Regions from separate parts of the Microbacterium sp. YJN-G genome, predicted to be linked through region 1. Evidence: riboswitches for the same ligand, from Rfam matches in the RefSeq annotation. Region 1 holds a riboswitch; the other holds the start of a gene.
The links. A riboswitch is a leader RNA that binds a small molecule or an ion and turns the genes downstream of it on or off. The one in region 1 is predicted to bind thiamine pyrophosphate.
Positions count from the first base shown of each region.

Region 2: another riboswitch for thiamine pyrophosphate. It lies ahead of thiM (hydroxyethylthiazole kinase); the one in region 1 lies ahead of thiC (phosphomethylpyrimidine synthase ThiC).

Region 1 covers NZ_CP060402.1:2,297,625-2,303,121, reverse strand. Annotated here, with positions in the region: gene H7694_RS11080 (NYN domain-containing protein) at 1-149, opposite strand, end outside; gene H7694_RS11075 (Gfo/Idh/MocA family protein) at 152-1,135, opposite strand; gene H7694_RS11070 (MFS transporter) at 1,132-2,436, opposite strand; gene thiC (phosphomethylpyrimidine synthase ThiC) at 2,426-4,204, opposite strand; TPP riboswitch at 4,199-4,313, opposite strand; gene H7694_RS11060 (LLM class flavin-dependent oxidoreductase) at 4,380-5,435, opposite strand; gene H7694_RS11055 (O-acetylhomoserine aminocarboxypropyltransferase/cysteine synthase family protein) at 5,480-5,497, opposite strand, start outside.
Region 2 covers NZ_CP060402.1:2,128,122-2,133,618, reverse strand. Annotated here, with positions in the region: gene pheT (phenylalanine--tRNA ligase subunit beta) at 1-125, shown strand, start outside; gene H7694_RS10260 (pyridoxamine 5'-phosphate oxidase family protein) at 262-849, shown strand; gene H7694_RS10255 (cupin domain-containing protein) at 860-1,297, shown strand; TPP riboswitch at 1,421-1,514, shown strand; gene thiM (hydroxyethylthiazole kinase) at 1,506-2,366, shown strand; gene H7694_RS10245 (bifunctional hydroxymethylpyrimidine kinase/phosphomethylpyrimidine kinase) at 2,363-4,489, shown strand; gene argC (N-acetyl-gamma-glutamyl-phosphate reductase) at 4,806-5,497, shown strand, end outside.

The DNA of each region.
Region 1 (5,497 bases):
CGCTCGGTGACGGCGGCGTCGTTGGGGTCATCCGTGATGCGCTGACGATCCTTGCCGTACGCGTTGCGCCCGTGCACGCGGTCGTACCAGGAGATGACGATGTTGTCGAAGTCCAGGTAGACGGCGACGCGACCCGCGTTCTCGGCCATGATCAGGCCTCGTCCGGGTAGACCACGCCGATCTGGCGGCGGATCTCGTCGAGGGTTCCCATGATGGCCACCGTCTCGGCGATCGGCAGCTCGTCGCCCTCGATCAGACCCTCGCGGACGAACCGCTCGGCTGCGAGCGCCTGGTACTGCATGCCCCGTCCCTGCACGTCGGAGCGGTATTCGTCGAGGACCGCCCCGTCGGGGCCGACGACGCGGAACGAGGTGGGGCTGTACCAGACGCGGTCGATGTCGACGCGTGCCTCCGTGCCGATGACGGATGCCGCGTTGGGGCCGGCCGCGCGCGACGACGACAGGCTCGTCGAGATCGCGCCGCCCGCGTGGGTCATCAGGGTGGCGACCTCGGCATCCGCGCCCGTCTCGATGAGGCGGGCGGAGGCCTGGATGCTCACCGGCTCACCGAGCACATCCCAGATGAACGAGATCGGGTAGATGCCCAGATCCAGCAGCGCGCCTCCGCCGAGTTCGAGCGCGTTCAGGCGGTGCGCCGGGTCGTCGGAGAGCAGCTGGGTGTGGTCGGCGGTCACCGCGCGGACCTCGCCGAGCGTGCCCGCCGCGATGATCTCGCGCAGCCGCACCATGTGCGGCAGGTAGCGGGTCCACATCGCCTCCATCGCCAGCAGGCCCTTCTCGGCGGCAAGACGCTGCACATCCTCGGCCTGGGCGCGGTTGAGGGTGAAGGGCTTCTCGACGAGGACGTGCTTGCCGTGCTCGAGCGCCAGCAGCGCGTTCTCGCGGTGCATCGGGTGCGGGGTGGAGACGTAGATGATGTCGACGTCGGGGTCGGTCACCAGCGCCTCGTACGAGTCATGCGCGCGCGGGATGTCGAAGCGCGCCGCGAAGGCGTCGGCCGACTCCTGGCTGCGCGACCCCACCGCCACGAGGTCGAGACCCGCGGTGCGCAGGTCGGATGCGAAGGCGGCGGCGATGCCGCCGGTGGCGAGGATTCCCCAACGAAGACCGGTCATGCGTCCCAGCGTAGTGGGCGCCCCCGACCCGAACCGCGATCGATGACGCGCGGTCGCCACGCCCCGATGGCGACCAGCACGCCGCCGATCCCGAGCATCAGCGCGGATGCTCCCGGCACGCCGAGCAGCTGCTGAACCGGCGGCAGGTAGTACGGGTACAGCGCAGGCAGGATGATCGACGTGCTGTATGCGAGCCCGTAGCCCGTCGCCCGGATCGAACGAGGGAACTGCTCGGCGAGATGCGCGCCGATCGGGCCGTACGCCGACACGGTGATCACCTGCAGCAGCGCGACGAGCACCACGAGCACGACGCCCGACGAACGGAACACGCCGAGGATCGTCAGCGGTGCCGCGACCGCCGCCACGACCCCGAACCAGAACAGCAGTCGATGGCGCCCGATGCGCGTGGAGGCGGCGCCGGTGGCGACCATCGCGACCGCCGAGACGATCGTGGCCACGAGCATCGTGAACGCCACCGCCGAACCGTCCAGGCCGATGATCGTGCCGAGCTGAGGGGTCAGCAGCGCGACGGCAATGTTCGTGAACAGCCACAGCCCCGTCATCAGCACGAACAGCCGGACGAACGTGCCGCGCGAACCACGCACCGCGGCCGTGATCACGCCGGCGGCGGGCGGGCTCGGCTCGTCGCGATCCTCGACGCGCAGACGGAGATAGAGGAACAGCGCCGCGGTGAGGAGCGCTCCGGCGAGGAAGGGGAAGCGCCAGCCCCAGCCGGCGTAGGCGTCGGGGCCCAGGATGGCGAGCAGTCCGAGCGTCGATGCGGCGAGGGTCGCGTTGGCCGCCGGCGACATCGCCATGATCAGGCCGCTGAGCGCGCCGCGACGCCGCGGCTCGGCCCACTCCATCGCCAGGGGGATCGCCGCGGTGTACCCGCCGCCAATGAACACCCCGCCCAGAAAGCGCAGGGCGACGAGGGCGACGAGCCCTGCATGCCCGGCGCCCAACGGCACGAGCGCCATCGCGAAGGTCACGAGGGCGACACCGGCGACGCTGATCCTGGTGATGCGCGAGCGGCCGATGCGGTCGGCGAGCGGGCCGAAGATCGCCGAGCCGAGGGGTCGGCCGATCAGCGTGGCGACGAACACCAGGGCCGAGGCGAGGGCGGCGTTCGGCGCTCCGTAGATCGCCACCGCCGCCGGCGCGAGGGCGAGCACGGGCAGGAAGATGTCGAACTGGTCGATGTAGTTCGTGAGCACGGCTCCCCGGGCCGCGCGCGCCGCCCCGTGACCCGGAGCAGGGTGCGCGACGGGTGCCTGAGCAGTCGACGTGTCAGTGCGCACGAGCGGGCACCTCCGGGGTTGGCAGGTACACGCTGGCGCCTGACCGGCGGAACTCATCCGACTTCGCGGCCATGCCCTCTGCGGCGATCCGCGCCTGATCGGCCACATCGCCGAACTCGTCGCGGATGTCCTGCGAGATGCGCATCGAGCAGAACTTCGGCCCGCACATCGAGCAGAAGTGCGCCGTCTTCGCCGGCTCGGCGGGCAGGGTCTCGTCGTGGAACTCCTCGGCCGTATGCGGATCGAGGGAGAGCGCGAACTGATCCCGCCAGCGGAACTCGAACCGCGCCTTCGACAGCGCATCGTCGCGAGCCTGCGCGCCCGGGTGGCCCTTTGCGAGGTCAGCGGCGTGCGCCGCGATCTTGTACGTGATGACGCCGGTCTTCACATCGTCGCGGTTCGGCAGGCCGAGGTGCTCCTTCGGAGTGACGTAGCAGAGCATCGCCGTGCCGTAGCGGGCGATCTCGGTCGCACCGATCGCCGAGGTGATGTGGTCGTAGCCGGGGGCGACATCAGTGACGAGCGGTCCGAGTGTGTAGAACGGGGCCCCGTCGCAGAGCTCCTGCTGACGCTCGACGTTCTCGCGCACGAGATGGAAGGGGATGTGGCCCGGTCCCTCGACCATCACCTGCACGTCGTACTGCCACGCACGCTTGGTGAGCTCGGCGAGCGTGTCCAGCTCGGCGAACTGCGCCTCGTCGTTCGCATCCGCGATCGACCCCGGCCGCAGCCCGTCGCCGAGAGAGAAGGCGACGTCGTAGCGCGCGAAGATCTCGCACAGCTCGTCGAAGTGCTCGTAGAGGAAGTTCTCCCGGTGGTGGCCGAGGCACCAGCCGGCCATGATCGATCCGCCGCGCGAGACGATGCCGGTGACCCGGTTCGCCGTCAGCGGCACATACCGCAGCAGCACGCCGGCGTGGATCGTCATGTAGTCGACGCCCTGTTCGCACTGCTCGATCACCGTGTCGCGGAAGATCTCCCAGGTGAGGGCCTGGTGGTCTCCGTTCACCTTCTCGAGCGCCTGGTAGATCGGCACGGTGCCGATCGGGACCGGGGAGTTGCGCAGGATCCACTCGCGAGTGGTGTGGATGTCGTCGCCGGTGGACAGATCCATGACGGTGTCGGCGCCCCAGCGAGTCGCCCACTCCAGCTTCGCGACCTCCTCGCGGATCGACGAGGTGACCGCGGAGTTGCCGATGTTCGCGTTGATCTTCACGAGGAACGCCCGCCCGATGATCATCGGCTCGGATTCAGGGTGGTTGACGTTGGCGGGGATGATCGCGCGCCCGGCCGCGACCTCGGAGCGCACGAGCTCGACGTCGCACCCCTCGCGCAGCGCGACGAAGCGCATCTCGGGCGTCACGATGCCCTGACGTGCGTAGTGCATCTGCGTGACACGGCGCCCGGCCGCGGCCCGCAGCGGCGTACGGGGCGAGCCGGCCCATTCGTCGCTGGCGCTGCCGCGCCGGATCGCGCCGCGGCCATCGTCCAGCAGATCCCTGGCGCGACCGTCGTACGCCTCGACGTCGCCGCGGGCGGCGATCCACGCCGCGCGCTGCGCGGGAAGTCCCACCGTCGGGTCTGCGCCGGGCCCCGCGGTACGGTACACCGTCACCGGAGTGTTGGTCGCACCCGACGGCGAGTCGTCGAGGTCGATCGCGGTGACGGGAACGTGGATGCCGTGCGCGGCGTCGATGAGATGGTCGAGTCGGTGCGTCGCGTAGTTCTCGGCGGACGTCTTCTCGGAGGGGACAGCAGACAGCACCATTCAGGGCTCCTTCTTCCTTCGCCGGCATTACCCGGACAGGTTCAGACGGTGCTCGGACGGCGTCAGCCCGATCTCAGCCCCCTGCCATGGGGCGCCCGTGGGATCTCGCGTGAAAGAGTACACCTCCGGGGTGCGGGTCGACGGCGACAGTGTCGCCGGATGTCTTCAGGAACGGTCAGTCGGCAAGCGCCAGGGACCGCTGCTCCACCAGCGGGAACACCTGCTCGGCGATCCGGTCGAGCTCCTCGTCGAGCGGAGAGGCCTGGATCAGCAGCAGGCTGATGCCCGCATCCGCGTAGGCGTTGATGCGCTCGGCGACCTGCTCGGCCGTGCCGACCAGGTTGGGGCGCAGGCCGCGCGTGCCCACCGAGTACTCCCGCTTCGACAGCTCGAGCGAGAGGTTCGAGTTCTGCCGGAACTGCTCGAACGACGCGTAGCCGGGGGAGTCGGGGTCGACCGTGGTGATGCGCTCGAGCTCGCGCTGCGCCTCGGCCTCGGTGTCGCGGACGATGACGTACGCGGGCATGCCGAACTCCTCGATCGGCCGGCCGTGCAGCCGTTCGGAGCGGGCGTTCATGTCGGCCACGTTCGCACGAACCTCGTCGAGGGTGCCGCCGTGCATGACGTAGGCGTCGGCGAAGCCGGCGATCGCCTCACGACCGGCGTCGCTCTCGCCGCCGGCGAAGATCACCGGGTGCGACGACGGCTTGGGCTCGACGATCGTGCCGTCGAACGCGTAGTGGTCGCCGCTGAAGGTGAACGGCGTCTGCTCCCACAGGCCGTTCAGCACCGAGACGAACTCCGTCGCCTGCGCGTAGCGGGCGTCATGAGCGGGGAACACGCCGCCGAACTGCCGCGCCTCCTCGGCCCACCACGCGGCGACCACGTTCAGCGCGACGCGGCCTGGCGCGATGCTGTCGAGCGTCGACACCGTCTTCGCGAGCACCGCCGGCAGATGGAAACCGGGGCGCACGGCGGTCATCACCCGCAGATGCTCGGTCGCGGCGAGGATCGCCGCCGACAGCGACCAGGCCTCCAGGCTCGGAGCATCCGTGCCCTTGCGGTCGTTCAGGTACAGCTCGGGCACGAGCGTGGTGCGGAAGCCGAGCCGGTCGGCCTTCATCGACACCTCGCGGATGTACTCCCAGGTGGCGGCCATGCGGCCCTCATCGCGGACGTTGCGCAGGAAGCCGCCGTAGACGGGCGTCCAGTATCCGAGGTCGATGGCCATGATGCTCCTTCAGCAGGTGGTCGGCGGTGCGGTCGGTGCGGGGATCAGGCGCGGGCGAGCTG
Region 2 (5,497 bases), 170 kb from region 1:
GCCTCAGCTTCGCGCTGCGGTTCCGCGCACCCGACCGCACGCTCACCGCGGCCGAGGCCACCGAGGCCAAGCTCGCCGGTGTCGCGGTCGCGACCGAGCGCTTCGCCGCCACGATCCGCGACTGACCGCTTCCTCCGCCGAAACCCCTCCTGGTTGCCGAGACCCCTCCTGAATCACGTGATTCACGAGGGGTGTCGGCACTGGTGAGGGGTTTCGACGCTTAGGGGCGCGGGAGTCGTGGGGGCGGGGCAGGATGGGGGCATGACCTCAAGCTCGACGTTCGCCGCCTGGCTGCGCGCCCTGCCTGCATTGGCGGGCGAGCCGCCCGCGCTCGACACGGATGCGCTGCCGGATGACCCGGTCGTGCTGTTCGAACGCTGGATCCGCGAGGCGGCCGGGGCGGGCGTCGCCGAACCGCACGCCGCGACCCTCGCGACGGTCGACGCCGAGGGGATGCCGGACGCGCGCACACTGATCGTCAAGGACGTCACCGACCGCGGCTGGGCCTTCGCCGGCCCGCGCGGCTCGGCCAAGGGCGGCCAGCTCGCCGCCGCCCCCGCCGCCGCGCTGAGCCTGTGGTGGCAGCCGCTCCGTCGCGCCGTGCGCGTGCGCGGAAGGGTGCAGGAGGCTCCCCGGCAGGAGAGCGACGCCGATCTCGCCGCCCGCTCCGCAGCCGCGCGCGAGGGGCTGCAGCCCGGCGAATGGGTGCGCTGGTGGCTCGAACCGCAGCGGGTGGAGTTCTGGCAGGGAGCCTCCGACCGCAGGCACCTGCGGATCGTCTACGAGCGGGCCGACCGTGCGTGGACCCGCAGTATCGTGAACGGCGAGACCACGAAGAGCGAGCGGTGAAGGAGCGGCGATGAGCGACTATCAGGTGACCGAGATCGGCGGGCTGGATGACTGGCGCGCACACTACGGAGGCTTCGCGCCCGCACGCTCCCGCGACGGCAGGAGGGTCGTGGACCACGAGCTGACCATGCAGTACATCGGCATGACGGCCAACGCGCTCCAGCCGGGCGAGGAGGCCGGGTACTGGCACGCCCACAGCCGCGTCGAGGAGCTCTATGTGTTCCTGGAGGGTCAGGGCCAGATGGGCCTCGACGACGATGTCGTCGACGTGCGCGCGGGGTCGGTCGTCCGGGTCGGCCAGGACGTCTGGCGCACCTGGCGCGCGCACCCCGACAGTCCCGGCGAGCTGCGCTGGCTCTGCATCCGCGCCGGCGGCGAGCAGCTGCCGCACCTGCCCGATGACAGCAAGCGCGACCCCGACCGCCCGATGCCCTGGCCCGACGCCTGAGCCGTCCGTCCCCCTTCCGCCGAGACCCCTCCTAATTGCCCACACCCGTCCTGAATCGCGTGATTCACGAGGGGTATCGGCAGCCACGAGGGGTTTCGGCGTCAGAGGCGGGCTAGACTCGCCACGAGTGACACGGGGTGCCGCATCCGCGGCTGAGATCACACCCGTCGAACCTGATCTAGTTCGTACTAGCGAAGGGATGTCGCGAATGAGCGATCTTCTGCGTCCACCGACCGAAATCGCGGCCACGGCCGCCGAGCTGCTGGGAGAGCTGCGCGCGGCAGCGCCCCTCACGCACTGCATCACCAACAAGGTGGTGACCGGCTTCACCGCGAACGTGCTGCTCGCCCTGGGTGCCGCACCCGCGATGGTCGACATCGTCGGCGAATCCGGCATGTTCGCCGGCATCGCCTCCGGACTGCTGGTGAACCTCGGCACCCCCGGCCCCGAGCAGCGCGAGGCGGCACGCGAGGCGGTCGCCGGCGCGAACGCCGCGGGGACGCCCTGGGTGCTCGACCCGGTCGCCGTCGGCGCGCTGCCGGTACGCACCGCCCTCGCACACGACCTCGTCGCGCAGCGGCCGACGGCGATCCGCGGCAATGCGTCCGAGATCCTCGCGCTCGCCGGTCTGAGCGCAGGCGGCAGGGGAGTCGACGCCACCGACACCCCGGATGCCGCCCTCGACGCCGCCCGCACGCTCGCCTCCGAGTGGGGGAGCGTCGTGGCCGTGTCGGGCCCGGTCGACCACATCACGAACGGGCAGCGGATCGTGCGCATCGCCAACGGCGATGCGCTGCTGACCCGGGTGACCGGCGGCGGCTGCGCGCTCGGCGCGGTGATGGCCGCGTTCCTCGGCACCGCCCGCGCAACAGGCACCGATCCGCTGGATGCCGTCGCCGCCGCCACTCTCGTCTATACGGTCGCCGCGGAACGCGCGGCCGTCACGGCATCCGGCCCCGGCAGCTTCGCCGTCGCGCTGCTCGACGAACTGGCGGCGATCCAGCCCGCCGAGCTCGCCGATGCCGCTCGCGTCGACGAGGCCGCTCTCTCGGGGGAGTCGGCGCGATGAGCCTCGACCTGTCGCTCTATCTCGTCACCGACGACGCGCTCTGCGGCGACCGCGGGGTGGTGCAGACCGTCCGCGAAGCCCTGGCCGGCGGAGTCACGGTCGTGCAGCTGCGCGACAAGCACGCCTCCGACGCCGAGACCGCAGACCGCCTCGTCGAACTGTCCGACGCGATCGACGGGCGGGCGCTCCTGCTCGTCAACGACCGGCTCGACGCGGCCGTCGAGGCGCGCCGTCGCGGAGCGCGCGTCGACGGCGTGCACCTCGGCCAGTCGGATGCCGCGGTCCGGCACGCCCGTGCTCTGCTCGGAGCGGATGCCGTCATCGGACTCACCGCGAACACCCCCGAGCACCTCGACGCCGTGCGCGGGCTGCCCGCCGGCACCGTCGACTACGTGGGCGTCGGGGTGATCCGGCCCACCTCCACCAAGCCCGACCATCCGCCGGCACTCGGCATCGACGGGTTCCGCGCGCTCGCCGCATCCAGCCCGGTCCCCGCCGTCGCGATCGGCGGGGTCGGCATCGACGACGTCGCCGCGCTGCGGGATGCCGGGGCGGCGGGCGTGGCCGTGGTGTCCGCGCTGTGCGCGACCGACGACCCGCGCGCCGCGGCCCGCGCACTGCGGCGGGAATGGCGAGGAGCGCGCACGCCGCGGGTGCTCAGCATCGCCGGCAGCGACCCGTCGGGCGGGGCGGGCATCCAGGCCGATCTGAAGTCGATCGCCGCGAACGGCGGCTACGGCATGGCGGCGATCACCGCCCTCACCGCGCAGAACACGCAGGGCGTGCGCGACGTGCACGTGCCGCCGACCTCGTTCCTGCGCGCCCAGCTCGACGCGATCGCAGACGACATCGGCATCGACGCGGTGAAGATCGGGATGCTCGCCGGCACCGAGATCATCGAGACGGTCATCGCGTGGCTCGACGAGCAGCGACCGCCGGTCGTCGTGCTCGACCCGGTGATGGTCGCCACCAGCGGCGACCGGCTGCTCGACACCGCAGCCGAGAGCGCCCTCGTCGATCTCGCCGCGCGCGCCGATCTGATCACCCCGAACCTCGGTGAGCTCGCGGTGCTCGCCGGCCGGACGCTCGAGGGCTGGGACGACGCGCTCGACGCCGCTCGCGAGGTCGCCGCGCGCACCGGAGCGCTCGTGCTGGCCAAGGGTGGCCACCTCGATGGTGACCAGTCACCGGATGCCCTGGTCGGGCCGGGCGGCGTCATCGCCGGGTATGACGGTGCGCGGATCGCCACCACCAGCACGCACGGCACCGGATGCTCACTCTCGGCCGCCCTCGCCACGACGCGCGCGCGGGGGCTCGACTGGACGCAGGCGGTCGCCTCCAGCCGTGCCTGGCTGCGAGAGTCGCTGACCGACGCGGATGCCCTCGACGTCGGCCGCGGCCACGGTCCGATCAGCCACTTCGCGGGGCTGTGGCGGCGCGGCGGCCTGGAGACGCGTCCCTCAGCCGAGAGCATCCGCGAGGAGTGGTGGCGCAGCGCCGAGCACATCCGGCGCGACATCGACGAGCTGCCCTTCATCCGTGCGCTCGCCGACGGCACGCTCGAGCGCAGGCTGTTCCTCGAGTACCTCGCGCAGGATGCGCTCTACCTCCGCGAGTACGCCCGGGTGCTCGCCGAGGCCGCCCGGCTCGCACCGACCCCTCAGGAGCAGGCGTTCTGGGCCGACTCGGCGCACGGTGCGATCGCCGTCGAACTCGAACTGCACGCGGGATGGCTGACGCCGGCCACCGGCGTCTCAGTCGGCACTTTCGACACCCCGCCGAGCGCGGTGTGCACCGCGTACCTCGACCACCTGCGCGCCGCCGCCTTCACCGGCGACTACCGCGTGCTGATCGCCGCGATCCTGCCCTGCTTCTGGCTGTACACCGACCTCGGGCTGCGGCTGCATGCCGGCGACTTCGGCGCGTACGCGCGCGATCCCGAGCATCCGTACGCGTCGTGGCTGGCGACGTACGCCGACCCGGATTTCGAGGCGGCGAACGAGCGGGCGATCGGATACGTCGCGGCGGCTGCCGTCGCAGCCGACGGGGAGCAGCGCGCACGCATGCACCGCGCGTTCCTCGCCGCGTGCGAGCACGAGAGGGCGTTCTTCGACCTGCGATGACCCGGCGCTGACCACCCGCCGACCGCGCGTCGAGCAGGGGGCGGTGCGCCATGTGACGTGCCGGATTTGCGGATGCCGCGGCAGGGGCGCTACTGTCGCGGCATGTCTTCGGTCGCACTCGCTCCCGCTCAGCGGTTCCTGAGCGAGCACGGCGAAGCCCACGACGCCGCGAGCGTCACTTCCGTGCGCCGACGCCGCGGCGACCGCCGACTCTAGGCGACCCCGCGCTCCCGTCGTGCGTCGACGGGCACAGTGCCGGTGTCGCCGCCCCGGCAAGGCCCGTCATCGGGCGAACCTCGACCGTTAAGGTAGATACATGACGTACTCCGTCGCCGTCTCCGGCGCATCCGGCTATGCGGGAGGCGAGATCCTGCGGCTTCTCGCAGCCCATCCCGACATCGAGATCCGCACCGTCACCGCGCACTCGAACGCGGGACAGCCCCTCTCCGAGCACCAGCCGCACCTGCGCTCGCTCGCGCACCTCACGCTGCAGGACACCACCCCCGAGATCCTCGCCGGACACGACATCGTCTTCCTCGCGCTGCCGCACGGCCAGTCCGGCCAGTACACGGATGCGCTGGCCGACACCCCGCTGGTGATCGACGCCGGCGCCGATCACCGGCTCACCTCGCGGGACTCCTGGGATGCGTTCTACGGCGGAGCGTTCCACGAGCCGTGGGCCTACGGCGTCCCCGAGCTGCTCGTCGGCGAGGGCAAGCAGCGCGAGGTGCTGCGGGACGCACACCGGATCGCCGCTCCCGGCTGCAACGCCTCCACCGTGAGCCTCAGCCTGGCACCCGGTGTCGCCGCGGGGGTCATCGACCCGTCCGACATCGTCAGCGTCCTGGCCGTCGGCCCGTCGGGCGCGGGCAAGAGCCTGAAGACGCATCTGCTCGGCAGCGAGATCCTCGGCACGGCCAACCCGTACGCGGTGGGCGGCACGCATCGCCACATCCCCGAGATCCGGCAAGCGCTCGCGGCCGCGGGCCCTTCGACGGGCTCAGGGAC